One region of the Metabacillus flavus genome, then DNA from elsewhere that is predicted to be linked to it. Evidence: riboswitches for the same ligand, from Rfam matches in the RefSeq annotation. Region 1 holds a riboswitch; each other region holds the start of a gene.

Region 1 (3,782 bases):
TTCATCTGACGCTTCAAATGGCGTCTTCAGAGTCAAGTGCGGCGGAATGAGCGCGTAATGAGGGTCATAGCGTTTTCGGTAGGAATTCGCCAGATCTTGAAGTTTTTTTGCCGGAAATAGGACAATTCCATATTTCATACAGGTTCCCTCCAGTAGTAGGTAGTATTTAATTAAAACATGGCTTTAAGCGCCTTAGGAAGCAGAGGCTGCCAATGTGTCCATGTGTGGTCCCCATCAAATTCTTCATATGTGTAAGGAAATCCTTTTTTTTCGATCGCTTTTTGCAATTTGCGATTCGGTTCGATGAAATTCTGCACTTCTCCAGCTGTGGTTTTGACTTCTGTTTCCTTCTCGCCCACCTGATGATAGATGGTCAAACTCGGATCTGCATCATATTGCTCCACAGCATTCAGAACCTTCTCGTCTGCATAAGGAGACTGCATAATGATTTTACCAAAAATACTCGGATAGTCGAGTGCTGTCATAAATCCGACTGTGGCAGCAAGTGAATCCCCAATGAGTGCGCGGCCCTGTCCGACTTGATATGTAGGGAACTCCCGGTCAAGAAACGGGACTAGTTCATGAGCAAGAAACCGTTTATAAGCAGAAAATTTTTCGCCATCCGGATGATATTTTGCGCGGCGGTCCTGTACGTTCTTATATGGGATGCCGACAATGATGACATTTTCAGTTTCGCCGTTTTCAAGCAGTGATTCATACTGGCGGGCAATGCGCCCAAGCCTGAAATAATCCTGTCCATCCTGCGCAATCAGCAAACTGTACTTATACAGCGGTGAATAGCTTTTAGGCAGGTATGTAAGAACAGTCAGTTCTTCGTTCAATGCTTCTGAAAAAAAGGAAGATTCTTTGACAATTCCAGTTTGCTTCTCCACAGGTAAGTCCTCCAGGTGAGTTAAGTAAGGTTTGTACTTAGTTTTTGCGTCTAGCTCCGGCGCCTAGCCCCTCGAGGTCATAAGCCACTCAACCTCCGAAAGGAAAAAACACCTTTCTCCGGCTGATTGTCTTATGCTTGTCGGGGGCCTGCAGGAGGCAGGTCAGTTCTGCGTTGCGGCAGGACGCCGCGCACTTAGCAGAACATCCTTCCTTGAGGAGCCTCCGCTTTTGGAATGTGATGGATAAGTTGTTTCTACTTTGTTTTTGCGTCTAGCTCCGGCGCCTAGCCCCTCGAGGTCATAAGCCACTCAACCTACGAAAGGAAAAAACGCCTTTCTCCGGCTGATTGTCTTATGCTTGTCGGGGCTGAGCAAGGCGCCTCCGCTTTTGGTTTTTGTATTCGCTTCCACCTATTTTATCATGATTTAAGAAAAAATGCTTTTCCGGAGAAATCAGGAAAGTTTACATGAATCGCTTGTAAAATTCATAGAATTGCGTTAAAGTTATAAAAAATTCATAATATTTCGGACGATTTATTCTTATCCAGAGAGGTGGAGGGACTGGCCCTGCGAAACCTCAGCAACCGGCAGAACGCTCTAGGCGTGCCAAGGTGCTAAATCCAGCAAGCGAGCTTGGGAGATGAGAAGAAGAACTGTTAAGCGACAAGCCTTCTTCTTATTTTTAAGAGGAAGGCTTTTTTGTATTCTTATTCTGCAGAAACGAGGGTGTAAAATGACAAAACATACTGAAACGATCCTAGCCCAAATCGGCAACCGCAGTGAACAGACAACTGGCGCGGTAAATCCCCCCATTTATTTAACGACGGCTTACCGTCATGCGGGAATCGGGGAATCGACCGGTTTTGATTACATACGAACCGGCAACCCGACCCGGTCCATTGCGGAAAAAGCATTAGCCGATTTAGAAGGAGGAGACCAGGGCTTTGCTTTCAGCTCTGGGATGGGGGCGATCCAAACGATTATGGCCCTATTCAAAACCGGAGATGATTTGATCGTTTCTTCCGATATTTATGGAGGAACGTACCGGCTGTTTGAACAGGAATGGCGCAAATATGGGCTAACCTTTCAATACGATACCTTTACAGATCTTGAAAGCGCAGAAGCACGCATCCTGCCGAATACAAAAGCCATTTTTCTGGAGACGCCAACCAACCCGCTCATGCAGGAAGCGGATGTTGCTGCAGTAGCAGAAGTGGCGAAGCGCCACGGCCTGCTGCTGATTGTAGATAACACGTTTTACACACCGGTCATTCAGCAGCCGCTAAAAAGCGGAGCCGATATCGTCATCCACAGTGCAACAAAATACCTTGGAGGGCACAATGATCTCCTTGCTGGGATCGTTGTAGCAAAAGGGCAGGAGCTTTGTGCGGAACTCGCTTCCCATCATAATGCGATCGGTGCGGTTCTTGCACCGTTTGATTCATGGCTTTTGATCCGCGGATTAAAAACGCTCGCGCTTCGGATGAGGCAGCATGAACAGAATGCAGCTGAAGTAGCCGGATTCCTGGAAGAAGCCCCGGAGGTAACCGATGTACTTTATCCGGGCCGAGGAGGCATGCTGTCGTTCCGGATCGCGAAGGAGGAATGGGTAAATCCATTCTTAAAAAATTTGAAGACGATTACGTTCGCAGAAAGTCTTGGCGGAGTTGAGAGTTTGATGACGTATCCGGCCACACAGACGCATATGGATATACCAGAAGAAATTCGTACGGCAAACGGTGTCTGTAATAGGCTTCTGCGTTTCTCGGTAGGAATCGAGCACGCAGAAGATCTCAAAGCTGATTTGAATCAGGCATTCCAGGCTGTGAAGGAGGAGGAAAAAATTGAGCAATACTGATTGGTCCATCCAGACAAAGCTGCTGCACAATAGCCATAAAACGGATAAAGAAACGGGAGGGGTGAGCGTTCCCGTACACTTATCGTCCACCTTTCACCAGTCTGATTTTGATCAATTCGGAAAATACGATTATGCCCGATCAGGGAACCCGACGAGAGAAGTGCTTGAGAACGCAATTGCCGATCTTGAAGGCGGAACGAGAGGATTTGCATTTTCATCCGGTATGAGCGCGATTTCGACTGCCTTTCTTTTATTATCAAAAGGAGATCATGTCCTGGTGACGGAGGATGTTTACGGCGGAACGTACCGGATGGTGACGGAGGTTTTGAGCAGGTTTGGAATCGAATATACATTTGTGGATATGACCGACCTTCACAATGTTGCGTCGAAAATCCGTCCGAATACAAAAGTGATTTATTTAGAAACGCCATCCAACCCGCTGCTGAAAATTACGGATATCCAAGGAATTGTAAAGCTTGCGAAAGCCAATAACTGTTTAACGTTTCTGGATAATACGTTTTTAACACCTGCTTTGCAGCGTCCGCTGGGGCTAGGAGTAGACATTGTTCTTCACAGCGCCACGAAATTTTTAGCGGGACACAGTGATGTCGTGGCAGGGCTCGCTGCTGTAAAAGATGAAGAGCTTGGAAACCAGCTGTACAAACTCCAAAATTCCTTTGGAGCCATTCTCGGGGCACAGGATTCCTGGCTTGTGCTGAGGGGCCTGAAAACTCTTCACGTCCGTTTGAAGCAATCGACCGAATCTGCCCATAAGCTGGCCGCATTCTTGTCAAGGCATCCGGCTGTAGAAGAAGTCTATTATCCGGGTCTTTCCTTCCATCCCGGCTGTTCCGTACAGCGTTATCAGGCAGATGGACCGGGTGCCGTGCTTTCCTTCAGGCTGTCTGATGAGGATGCCGTTCGAAAGCTCGTCCAAAACGTCCAGCTTCCGGTTTTTGCAGTGAGCCTCGGCGCCGTAGAAACCATTCTCTCTTATCCTGCTAAGATGTCACATGCGGCAATGCCGAGGG
Region 2 (3,782 bases), 780 kb from region 1:
TGAGGGCACGGCCCAGCATGGTCTCGATAATCTGCTCCTGCGTGACCTCTGCTGTTTCAAATGTTTGAATAGTGCTTCCGTCTCTCATTACCGTAATCCGATTGCAAAGCTCGAATACTTCCGGAAGACGGTGGGAGATAAAGATACAGCCGACTCCCTGCTTCACAAGCCTCTGGATAATCGAGAAAAAATGCTTCGTTTCTTCAATTGACAGCGGTGCCGTCGGTTCATCAAAAATAATGATTTTCGCCTTGCGGACAAGGGCCCGCGCGATGAGAACCATTTGCTTCTGGGCAAGCGTTAATTCAGAAGCCATTTTCATAACCGAAATGCGGTCCTCCTGCAGCAGCTTCAGAGCCTCCTTCGCCTCTCGATTCAGCTTCTTTCGGGAAACCGTCCATTTTTTGGAGGAGGAGAAGGAGTCGAGCATGATGTTGTCAGCGACCGACAGCTGAGGAACGAGCGCTGTATCCACTTCCTGGTACACACAGTCGATTCCGAGTTCCTTCGCTTCTTTTGGCGAGCGGATCTGAACGGGCTGCCCGTTTACAAAAATTTCGCCGCCATCCTGCGTATAGGCACCTGACAGGATTTTCATCAGCGTGCTTTTCCCCGCTCCATTCGCTCCAAGCAGCGCACGAACTTCCCCGCTTTTCAGTTCAAAATGCGCATCCTTCAGCGCCTTAACACGGCCGAATGATTTGGAGATGTTTTTCATTTGCAGAAGGCTCATCCTTCTCCCTCCTTCTCTGTTATTTTCCTTCTTCCAGCTTTTTCAGCTTATCCGTATACCCCTGCTCGCTTTTTCCCCAGCCTTCCACGTGCTGATCCAGGTCATTCGTTGTCACCTGCTCCTTCGGAAGGGCTTCCTTCGTCACAAATACCGGCTTCAATTTCACTTTTTCCTCCACGCTGTCCCCATTGATTTTCTGATAAGCGTAACGGACCTGAATGCGTCCGATGTCTTTCGGATCGACAGCGGCAGAAGCGACCCATGGGCTGTTTTCCTTTTGGATCATCTGAAGATCCTCATCACTCATGTCAATTCCATACACTTTAATATCCGTTCTTCCCGCCTGCTCAAGAGCACGAACCGCCCCTTTTGCAAATTCATCCCAGGCTGCCCAAACAGCTGTAATCTCGCCTTTATTCGGATACTGCTTCAGGATCGCTTCCATCTGGGCCTGTGTATCGAGAGCCGTGTTTTGGGTTGCGGCACCAAATGCGGCCACTTCCTTAATGCCTGTGTTTTCTTTCAAAAATTGCTGATACGCGATCTGGCGGCGTTCCATCGGAGCAAATCCGGCCACCCAGATTTTCACGATGTTCGCTTTTCCGCCTGAATCTTTAGCCAGCTGATCAAGCGTCATCTGTGCCATTTGCTGGTCACCCTGTTCAATCGACGTTACACCCTTTGATTCCACCCCTGCATCAAACGCAACAACCGGAATGTTTTTGCTGATCGCTTTTTCGACACCGGCAGTCAGCGCTTCCTTCGTTCCGTGATCAATCAGAATCGCGTCAAACCCTTGATTAACCGCGGCATCCACATTGGACGCCATTTTTGCCAGATCGCCGTCAGATGTGAACACAACGGTTTGGCCGCCAAACTTTTCGGTCTGCTCTTTAACGCCTTCTATGTATTGAGCTGAGAACGTTCCAAGGTTCTGCTGCATAATAAGGGCGATTTTCTTTCCTGCAAGCGGATTGTCTTTGCTTGCCTTTGCTTTTGTTCCTGCCTGCTCGCCCACTTTCGGCTGGCATCCTGCAAGCATGGCGAGAATGAGAAGCGCTGCCAGAAGGATCTTTGCATATTTTTTTGTCATGATCTTACTCCCCCTAATAGAAATATTCCGGACGTTCTTTCGAGGGCTTTTCTTACCGGAAAAATAGGAAAAGCCCCTTTCTCATAAAGAAAGAGGCTTGAAGAATTAAAGTCGTCTTCTAAAGCCTCTTATCTCTCAGAAAGTAAAAACCTTTCTGTTGGAATTAGCACCGTGCCTTCAGGGTCAAAACCCTGGCGCGTCTTGCTTTCGCGCCCCGTCTCGCGACGGAATTACGGTCGGTTGCTGGGCATCATAGGGCCAAATCCCTCCGCCTGCTCTGGATAAGAGTGCAATCTGAATAGTATGAAATTTTATTTCCTGAGCTGAATGTTATCACCATTTTTTACAGCCTGCAACATTTTTTTGAAAAAACTTTCAATTCACTCGGGAGTAAATGGGTTTTGCCACAGGATTGCTGGAAATGCCTGCTTTATGCTGAAAGTGAATTTTGAAGGTCTTCAAAAAACTGAGGAGTTTATCAACGGCATTTCCAGCCTGGCTCAAACCGTCACACACAAGTGGAGACGGCATTCCGGTTTAAAGAATAGGCTATGTTAAAGCATTATGTTGATGAGACGCAAGCGGGAGCAGCCGGACAGGTGAGACCCCGCAGGCTCACCGCCAGTCCAAGGATAAGCGAACGCCTGCTAGCTGCAATCAACAGCCAAGTTTAACAGAGCTAAAGAATAAGAGAACCAGTCCGAAAACTGGTTCTCTCTCTTTCTCTTATGCCTTGAGCTCCGAATTTTCATCCGCTGCACGACCAGGAAGAAAGATCGTTACAGCAGATAAAATTCCAAATACAAGGGCAAAACCAATCAATACCCATACACTTCCCCAAAGCAAATTTGAATCCCCCAGTGAGATGACCGCTTTAAACCCGGCAATCGTATAGGTAAACGGAAGCCAGCCGCTGATTGCTTGAACTCCCTCAGGCAGCAGGATGACCGGCAGGCTTGCTCCGGTTGTGGTTATCTGTGCAACAGCCAGAATAAAGGCGAGGAATCGGCCAATGGTTCCTGCAACAGCGGTCAGGGCAAAGATGATAATCATGAAGACGAGACTGACGAAAACAGCGAATAGGATAAAATAGAAAGCGTTTTCAACTTGAAGCTGCAGAATAACTAGAGTAAAGATCGAAAGGACAAGTGCCTGAATGACGGCAAAAATCGCCATTTGGCCAAGCTTGCCCGCATACCAGCCAATGCCGGAGGCTTCTGCAGGCTTTTTGAAATCAGTTACAAAAGTAAGAAGCAAAATGCCAGCGAATAATGCTAATGACAAAATATAAGGTGCGGTTGAGTCACGATAAAATTCATATTCATTTACTGTTTCTGATGCGAGTTTTACAGGTGAGGAGAACATAGAAATGTTGTCGTCCCCCGCTTTAATGCTTCCGGTTTTCTCGGCTCCGCTAGCAAGACCGTCTGCAAGCTGGCCGCTTCCTTCCTTCAGCTTCAGAACGCCGGCGTCAACTTTTGTGACTCCGTCTGTCAGCTGGCTCCAGCCATTCTTGACAGTTTCATTTCCGCCGCTGACTTTAACCAGTCCCGTATGAAGATCTCCCGCTCCTGCGGTAAGGGTCCTCCACCCGGCATCTACTTCCGTGTTTCCGCTGTAGATTTTTTGTGTACCGCCATACAGCTCTGAGACTCCAGACTTCATCTCTTTCCATCCGGAATTCACTGATTGATTTCCGTTGCTTACTTGCGCAGCTCCGGCATTCAATTTTGCAACTGATGAGGTAAGCTCCTTCCAGGAAGAAGAAAGGGCCTGGTTTCCATTTGCAATCGCTTTTGATCCGGCCGCAAGCTTTGCTGCCCCTCCGCTCACCCGGGCTTGTCCTTCTTTTAGCTTTGTCATGCCGGCGGCCAGGGCATTCGCACCGTCTGACGCTTGTTTGACGCCGCCTGCTACTTGTGCGGTTCCTTCTTTCAAGAGTTTCGTATTTTTCGT
Region 3 (3,782 bases), 420 kb from region 1:
AACAAGAAAATAAGAATCGTCGTTTGCGTTCTAAACAGCTTTTGAAGAAGTGGAAAAACAAGATAAAATTGCACTACGATTGAAATAAAATACAAATGATAAAACGCATTTCCTTGAATAAACCCCCCGATTTCCTCTATCGGATCGCCAATTCCCTGGCCGTTATAAACGTACATCATATAACGATATGCAACACTCCATAAAATAAAAGGAATAATAACCTTCGAAAAACGTGATTTCATAAACTTCCCAAATTGAAATCCTTTATTCCGAACCTGAAAAAACAAAAGAAAACCGCTGATGACCGCAAAAATTGGTGTCCCGAAACGGCCGATCTGGTTCAGAAAATACGAAAACCAGTCATACGTATCGTTATTCATACCAGAATTCGTTGCGGAAACGTGTACCGCCACAACAGCTAAACAAGCAAAGGCACGCAGGAAATGAATTTCAAACAAATAAGATTTACCGCTCTTCTGACTGGCCTCTTTTGCCATAACGATCACTCCTTTATTAAAAAGACTCCTTCATCATTTTAATCTGAAAAGCGGCCGAAATGGTGGCGTTCTATTAAAAGGCTTCTTTGGTCTCGTTTTGGATGCAAGGTCTTAAGATAGAGACATTCCACTTGTAAGCGCTATCTCCCTGCCATCCTGCATAAGCAAATAGTCATCACTAAACATAAATGTTTGCAAAATGGTGTTTTTGTCATTAATTGTTGTAAAAGGCAGAATAGCGGTTTATCAAGGTTTCTAATGAAACCTAATCAATCCTTTGCGAAATTTGTCGGAATTTGGAGTTAAAAGGGCAAACAGCTGATTTTTGAAGTGCTCACCGAAAACTTTTTTCAAATGGCGCACGCTATTTGGCTGTTCCGAACTTCCCAGCACTTATTTAGCCGGTACATTTTTTTCTGTTTGATGGCACACGTTATTTGGCCGTTCGGCTCTTCAATTTAGCCGTTCCTCCCGCTTATTTAGCCGTTCGGGAACCAAATTTAGCTGTTTCATTTTCTGTCCGCCGGCGCACGTTATTTAGCCGTTCCTGCCCCTTATTTACCTATTCCTCAACTGTACTATTTATGGATTGTTTCCAAACTCCATTTTGTTATATCTAAGCTGCTCACAGCCTTCTATCAACTAAAAAAAGCGATACCCTGGAAAAAGGGTACCGCTCTTAATATCAATTGGTATAGTTCTCTTTCATCTCTCCCGCTTCAGCTTGGCGGTGTCCAGCTTTCGGTTTCAGTCTTGGCAAGCCGAATGCTATGGCTAATATACCGCATAGAAGAGTCAGCATCGGATAGAATGTGTACGGAAGAATGCTGAGCGGAGAAGCTTTTACGAGCTGAGCCCCTGCCAGCATTTGGGCACCGTATGGAATCAGCCCCTGCACACTGCAAGAGAAAATATCCAAGATGCTTGCTGATTTTCTTTTATCTATGCCGTACTGATCGGCAATATTTTTCGCAAGCGGTCCTGCTGTGATAATTGAGATCGTGTTATTCGCAGTTGATAGGTTTGTTGCACTGACAAGTCCGGCAATTCCAAACTCTGCGCCTTTTTTTGTACGGATGTTTTTCGTCATAGCGTTCAGCAGGAAGGCAATTCCTCCATTATGCTTGATGAGTTCTACCATACCTCCAATAAGGACGGACAGGATGATAAGCTCTGACATTCCAGAGATGCCTTTCATCATGGTTTGAGAGAAGGTCAGGATATTGAAGCTTCCGTCTGCCAGACCGATAACACCTGTTAAGACAATTCCCCCGCCCAGTACGGCGACAACATTCAACCCGGCGAGTGCTGCGATGAGCACCCCAATGTAAGGGAGCAATTTTACAAAACTGAACTCCTTTGGTTCGACTGCTGAATCCATCCCAAGTGAAATGGCAACCAGGACGATAACTGTAACAATTGCTGCCGGCAGGACGATGAAAAAGTTCGTTTTAAACTTGTCCAGCATTTCGGTTTTCTGTGAGCGTACGGCTGCAATCGTTGTATCGGAAATAAACGATAAATTGTCTCCGAACATCGCTCCCCCAATAACAGAAGCAACAGCCAGAGCAACCGGAATTTCTGTCTCACCGCTGATTCCTGCTGCAATCGGTCCAAGAGCTGCAATAGTTCCCATTGATGTACCCATTGAGATTGAGACAAATGCTGCAATGATGAAAAGTCCTACTACTAAAAAGCTTTGAGGAAAATACGTTAAAGCCAGGTTAACTGTCGACTCTACCGCACCCATTCCTTTTGCCGCTTCCGAGAAAGCGCCGGCCAGGATGTAGATAAATACCATAATCATAATATCAGGATGTCCTGCACCCTTCGCAAAGCGTTCAACTTTTGATGTCAAATTTTCTTTTCTATTCATAAAAAGGGCAACTGCAACTGCCACAAGAATCGCTACAACCATCGGAAGCTTATAGAAGTCCCCAGTGATCACACCTGCTAAAATAAATAGCGATATAAAAATCAGCAATGGCAATAAAGCCAGCGGATTTCTTTTCGTTCCGTTATTTAAATCCATTTTCTCCACCTCGCTGCTATTCTGTTTTTCCAGCATTGCTGGTTATCATCACCTGCTGCCGGAAGATCCGCCTTATAAAAAAGACCCCTTCTTATCCTTTTAAGAAGAGGCCTTAATACACAATTTTCAGGACACTCTTCTTATCTTCCAAGCTCTGGAGCTTGCTGGATTTGGCACAGCACTCTTCAAAAAAAGTCCGCTGCCGAGGCATCGCAGGGCCAGTCCCTCCGCCTCTCATGATAAGAAGTTCGAATTAATTTATTGGCTTTTCAAAAACAATCTTTTACTACCTTAAGGGCTGACAGGATAAATGTCAAACAAAATAAGATGCGAATTTTACTTTTTCAAGAAAATAATATTCCTATTCAAAAAATAGAAAACCCTTTCATTTCTAATATAAAAGGGCACTGTATCGTTTTCAGACAATTATTATAGCACTCGAATATTTACAATTATTACTATTGATTCAAAAAAGGACTTTTCCATTCCATTAGCCCTCCGTATCTTCTGCTGAATGGCAATCAGTCCTTCAAAATCTGTTTCCTTATAATTCCGAATAACTGCAGGCTTTGGCCCATTCTCATCGAAAACGTAAAAGTCCTTCCTGTACATTGGTTTCCCCCGTCTCAAGCATTTTCTAATAATAATTAATACCGCTTTCTGAGATTTAGAAACCTTTACAAAAAAGCAGACCACTACAGATGGTCTGCTTCCGCTTCAACGTTCGGATTCTTTAAAATGAATGGATTTTACTTTCTGGGTCTTTTCATTAAATTCAACTGTTACAAATAATCCGAATTCCCTGCTGCCCTGGCGTATCCAGAGCTTAAATTTTTCTGCTGCCAATTCATCATCCAATTTTTCGCGGCCAATATGCTTATAATCCAGCAGCTTGGCATCCGGATACTTACGCTTAACCTCTTGTATAGCAATTTTAGACCACTTTGCATATGCGGGCTCCTGCTGGTGTGCTGAATAAACAAGCCTAGGCTCAGCTATCCCTGCAAGTATACCTGCTATAAGAAAACAGGAAATCCATTTTTTCATCGTACATGACACATCCCTTTTTCTTTTTAGGGTTGCGCAAACGAATAAAAAAAAGACGTGCATCCGGCACGCCTTTTTTATCCAATTATGATTTGTTTAACAAACTGTGTTTTCTTCCATAAACGAAGTAAACAATTAAACCGGCAGCCAGCCAAATCAGGAAGGCAATCCAAGTTTGCATTTGAAGCTGGAGCATTAAATACGCA
Region 4 (3,782 bases), 130 kb from region 1:
ATAAACCTCGGCCAGGGGAATCCCGATCGGCCGACGCCTGAGCATATTGTAATGGCGCTTCAAAAGGCTTCAGGCGATCCGGCCAATCACAAGTATTCTCCCTTCAGAGGGAAACATTCGCTGAAGGAAGCTGCAGCAAAGTTTTACGAAAGAGAATATGGGGTTCTATTGGATCCCGAAACTGAAATTGCCGTCCTCTTTGGGGGAAAAGCGGGTCTTGTTGAGCTTCCACAATGCCTTATGAATTCAGGAGACATTGCTCTCGTACCAGATCCGGGCTATCCGGATTACTGGTCTGGGGTAGAAATGGCAGAAGCGGAGATGTACACAATGCCTTTGCTTGAAGAAAACCAGTTTTTCCCCGATTATACAAAAATTCCGCCTGGTATTCTGGACTCCGCAAAGCTAATGTTCCTGAACTATCCGAACAACCCGACAGGAGCTGCAGCCAGCAAAGAGTTTTTCGAAAAGACAGTCGAACTGGCGAAAAAACATCATATCTGCATGGTGCATGATTTTGCATACGGAGCGATCGGTTTTGATGGTGAAAAGCCCCTCAGTTTCCTTCAGACACCCGGCGCAAAGGAAACTGGAATCGAAATCTATACACTTTCCAAGACGTTCAATATGGCCGGATGGAGAGTGGCATTTGCAGCAGGCAATCCGTCGGTTATTGATGCGATCAATTTATATCAGGACCACATGTATGTAAGTGTGTTTGGTGCCATTCAGGATGCAGCAGAGGCAGCACTGCTCGATGAGAGCGAAAGCACAAAAGAACTTGTCCAAATGTATGAAAACCGCAGAAATACACTTGTAAAAGCTTTTCGCGGCATCGGCTGGGATATTCAGGCGCCCAAGGGAAGTTTTTTCGCCTGGCTTAAAGTGCCTGAGGGATACACATCACAGGAGTTTTCCGATATTCTTTTAGAAAAAGCACATGTAGTCACTGCGCCTGGCAATGGCTTCGGGCAGTTTGGAGAAGGCTACCTCCGCGCAGGTCTGCTGACAGACGAAAGCCGGATTGAGGAAGCAGCCGCCCGCATATCAAAGCTTGGTTTATTTGCAATGGCAGATTAAACAATGTAAAAAAGGTTGACAGAGCATTCAATTCCTGTAATAATCCAAATTAATTGAAAATTTAACCTGCGGATATCTAGCAGGTCCATATTGTACTTATCAAGAGCAGGTGGAGGGACTAGCCCTATGAAGCCCGGCAACCGACCAGGACATTTACGTTCGGGCACGGTGCTAATTCTTGCAGCAGACATGCTGAGGGATAAGGTACTGCAGTATTATCATGCAAAGCCTCTTCTCTCGCGATGAAGAGGCTTTTTATTTTTAGGCTATGTTAAGGCATTAAGTTGATTTTTTTTACACCTGTTGATTGGAGCGAACGCTTGCAGCGGAAATCAGCAGCTAAGACTAGCAGAGCTTATTTTTTAAAAGCAAAAAAGCGAGGGACAAAAATGAGTGAAATCATCGCAACCTATCTTGTTCATGACCGGAAGGGAAACTTAGAGAAAAAGGCAGAAGGCATAGCGCTCGGACTAACAATCGGTTCTTGGACTGATCTGCCGGAGCTTGAAAAAGAACAGCTGAAAAAGCATAAGGGAACAGTCATTACCGCTGCAGAGCTGGAGGAGGACAGGGACGCAAGCACGTACCTTGGAGGTAAACACACAAAGGGGCTTATTAAAATTGCTTATCCGGCGGTTAATTTCAGTCCGGATCTGCCGGCCATTTTAACGACAGTATTCGGGAAGCTTTCATTGGACGGTGAAGTGAAGCTGGTGGACTTAGAGTTCTCAGACTCTCTGGCAAAGCATTTCCCTGGTCCTAAATTTGGAATCGACGGAATCAGAGAAAAAATTAATGTTTACAACCGGCCGCTGCTGATGAGTATTTTCAAAGGAGTAATCGGCAAGGATTTAGGTTATTTGGAGGAGCAGCTGTATGATCAGCTTGCAGGCGGGATGGATTTGGTTAAGGATGACGAAATTTTGTTTGAAAATCCCATGACACCATTCTTTGATAGGGTCAAGCGAGGCAGACAAATAATAAATCTTTTGAAGGAAGAGACAGGAAAAAATTCTTTATATGCTGTCAATCTGACCGGACGGACATCCGAACTCCGAGATAAAGCGAGATTGGCTGCTGAGGCTGGAGCAACGGCACTGCTGTTCAATGTTCATGCTTACGGGCTGGATGTTCTGCAATCCCTGGCAGAGGATGATGAAGTGCCGGTTCCTATCATGGCTCATCCTGCTGTGAGCGGGGCGTTCGCAGCATCAGAGTTTTACGGATTCTCCTATTCTTTAATTCTGGGAAAACTAACCCGCCTAGCCGGAGCTGATTTCTCTTTATTTCCGTCCCCTTACGGCAGCGTAGCGCTAAAGAGAAAAGAAGCACTTGGAATAGCTGAGGAGTGTACAGTCTCCTCTGTGTACAAAAAAGTATTTCCAGTACCCTCAGCCGGAATACATCCCGGGCTGGTGCCTGTCATCATGAAAGATTTTGGGAATGACAGCATCATTAATGCAGGGGGAGGGATTCATGGCCATCCGAACGGAGCTAAAGGAGGAGCAGCAGCATTTCGTTCAGCAGTTGATGCGGTTCTTGAAGGCAGAACCCTCGAAGAAAAAGCAAGGTCGGATGAGCATCTGGAAAAGGCCCTGAAACTCTGGGGCCAGTACGAGGCTGCAAAATGAAGCCAGTAATATTTTGCGACTTCGATGGAACCATCACAATAAATGACAACATTATCGAAATCATGAAGCAGTTTGCCCCTCCTGAATGGGAGGAGCTAAAGAATCAGGTCCTGAATAGAACCATTTCAGTAAAAGAAGGGGTCGGTAAAATGTTTTCCCTGCTGCCCTCTTCTAAAAGGGAGGAAATCACCAGCTACCTATTGGATCAAGCCGAAATTAGGGAAGGATTTACTGAATTTGCAGCCTATGCAAAAGAGCAGAATATCGAATTGTACATTGTTAGCGGAGGAATTGATTTTTTCGTTCATCCTCTCCTTAATGGTCAGATTGAGCAGCAAAAAATCTTTTGCAATGAGGCGGACTTTCAAGGAGAACAAATCCTTATTCATTGGCCGCATCCATGTGATGCAGACAGCGGGTGTGAAATGGAGTGCGGCTGCTGCAAGCCCTCCATCATTCGCGGCATAGCAAGCACTGATCAGGAAATCATTGTAATTGGAGATTCTGTTACCGACCTGGAAGCAGCAAAAATGGCTGACTTTGTCATTGCACGGGACTATTTGCTTGATAAGGTTAAAGAGCAGCATTTATCATTCGAACCGTTTGAAACATTCCATGATGTAGTGAGCATTTTAGAGAAGAGGAGGGTGAGTGTATGAGGACGATTATGGAACAGCGCTGGCGTGAGCTGGCTGAAGTAAAACGGGAGCTTGCGGGAAGAGATTGGTTTCCTGCTACAAGCGGCAATCTGGCAATCAAAACGGGCAGTGAGCCATTAACCTTTTATGTTACAGCGAGCGGCAAGGATAAGCGGAAGGAAAGCTCGGAGGATTTTTTGCTTGTTGACGGCAGCGGGCAGCCGGCAGAAGAAACGACCCTGAAGCCGTCTGCTGAGACCCTCCTTCATATTGAGGTTTATACAAGAACGAATGCTGGATGCAGTTTGCATGTTCATACGGTGGACAATAATGTGATTTCTGAGCTGTATGCTCATGAAGGGTCAATTACCTTCACTGGGCAGGAAATTATTAAAGCCTTTGGCCTGTGGGAGGAAGATGCTTCCTTCACCAT

The links. Region 1 has a riboswitch for S-adenosylmethionine ahead of J9317_RS06625 (methionine biosynthesis PLP-dependent protein). Riboswitches for the same ligand answer to the same signal wherever they lie in the genome.
Region 2: it holds a riboswitch for S-adenosylmethionine, as region 1 does, so the genes downstream of both, J9317_RS02605 (sugar ABC transporter substrate-binding protein) here and J9317_RS06625 (methionine biosynthesis PLP-dependent protein) in region 1, are expected to answer to the same signal.
Region 3: it holds a riboswitch for S-adenosylmethionine, as region 1 does, so the genes downstream of both, J9317_RS04560 (Na+/H+ antiporter NhaC family protein) here and J9317_RS06625 (methionine biosynthesis PLP-dependent protein) in region 1, are expected to answer to the same signal.
Region 4: it holds a riboswitch for S-adenosylmethionine, as region 1 does, so the genes downstream of both, mtnW (2,3-diketo-5-methylthiopentyl-1-phosphate enolase) here and J9317_RS06625 (methionine biosynthesis PLP-dependent protein) in region 1, are expected to answer to the same signal.

What each region holds. Positions count from the first base shown of each region.
Region 1 covers NZ_JAGVRK010000001.1:1,272,935-1,276,716, forward strand. Annotated here, with positions in the region: gene J9317_RS06615 (YjcG family protein) at 1-138, opposite strand, end outside; gene J9317_RS06620 (alpha/beta hydrolase) at 171-893, opposite strand; SAM riboswitch class I at 1,431-1,540, shown strand; gene J9317_RS06625 (methionine biosynthesis PLP-dependent protein) at 1,627-2,751, shown strand; gene metC (cystathionine beta-lyase) at 2,738-3,782, shown strand, end outside.
Region 2 covers NZ_JAGVRK010000001.1:488,580-492,361, reverse strand. Annotated here, with positions in the region: gene J9317_RS02610 (sugar ABC transporter ATP-binding protein) at 1-733, opposite strand, end outside; gene J9317_RS02605 (sugar ABC transporter substrate-binding protein) at 753-1,826, opposite strand; SAM riboswitch class I at 1,952-2,114, opposite strand; partial or broken gene J9317_RS20480 (hypothetical protein) at 2,226-2,384, shown strand; gene J9317_RS02600 (YhgE/Pip family protein) at 2,553-3,782, opposite strand, start outside.
Region 3 covers NZ_JAGVRK010000001.1:854,765-858,546, reverse strand. Annotated here, with positions in the region: gene J9317_RS04565 (acyltransferase) at 1-497, opposite strand, end outside; gene J9317_RS04560 (Na+/H+ antiporter NhaC family protein) at 1,183-2,529, opposite strand; SAM riboswitch class I at 2,667-2,775, opposite strand; gene J9317_RS21005 (hypothetical protein) at 2,959-3,141, opposite strand; gene J9317_RS04550 (YqzG/YhdC family protein) at 3,247-3,576, opposite strand; gene bcaP (branched-chain amino acid transporter BcaP) at 3,662-3,782, opposite strand, start outside.
Region 4 covers NZ_JAGVRK010000001.1:1,402,992-1,406,773, forward strand. Annotated here, with positions in the region: gene J9317_RS07250 (pyridoxal phosphate-dependent aminotransferase) at 1-1,080, shown strand, start outside; SAM riboswitch class I at 1,174-1,286, shown strand; gene mtnW (2,3-diketo-5-methylthiopentyl-1-phosphate enolase) at 1,470-2,711, shown strand; gene J9317_RS07260 (2-hydroxy-3-keto-5-methylthiopentenyl-1-phosphate phosphatase) at 2,708-3,370, shown strand; gene J9317_RS07265 (methylthioribulose 1-phosphate dehydratase) at 3,367-3,782, shown strand, end outside.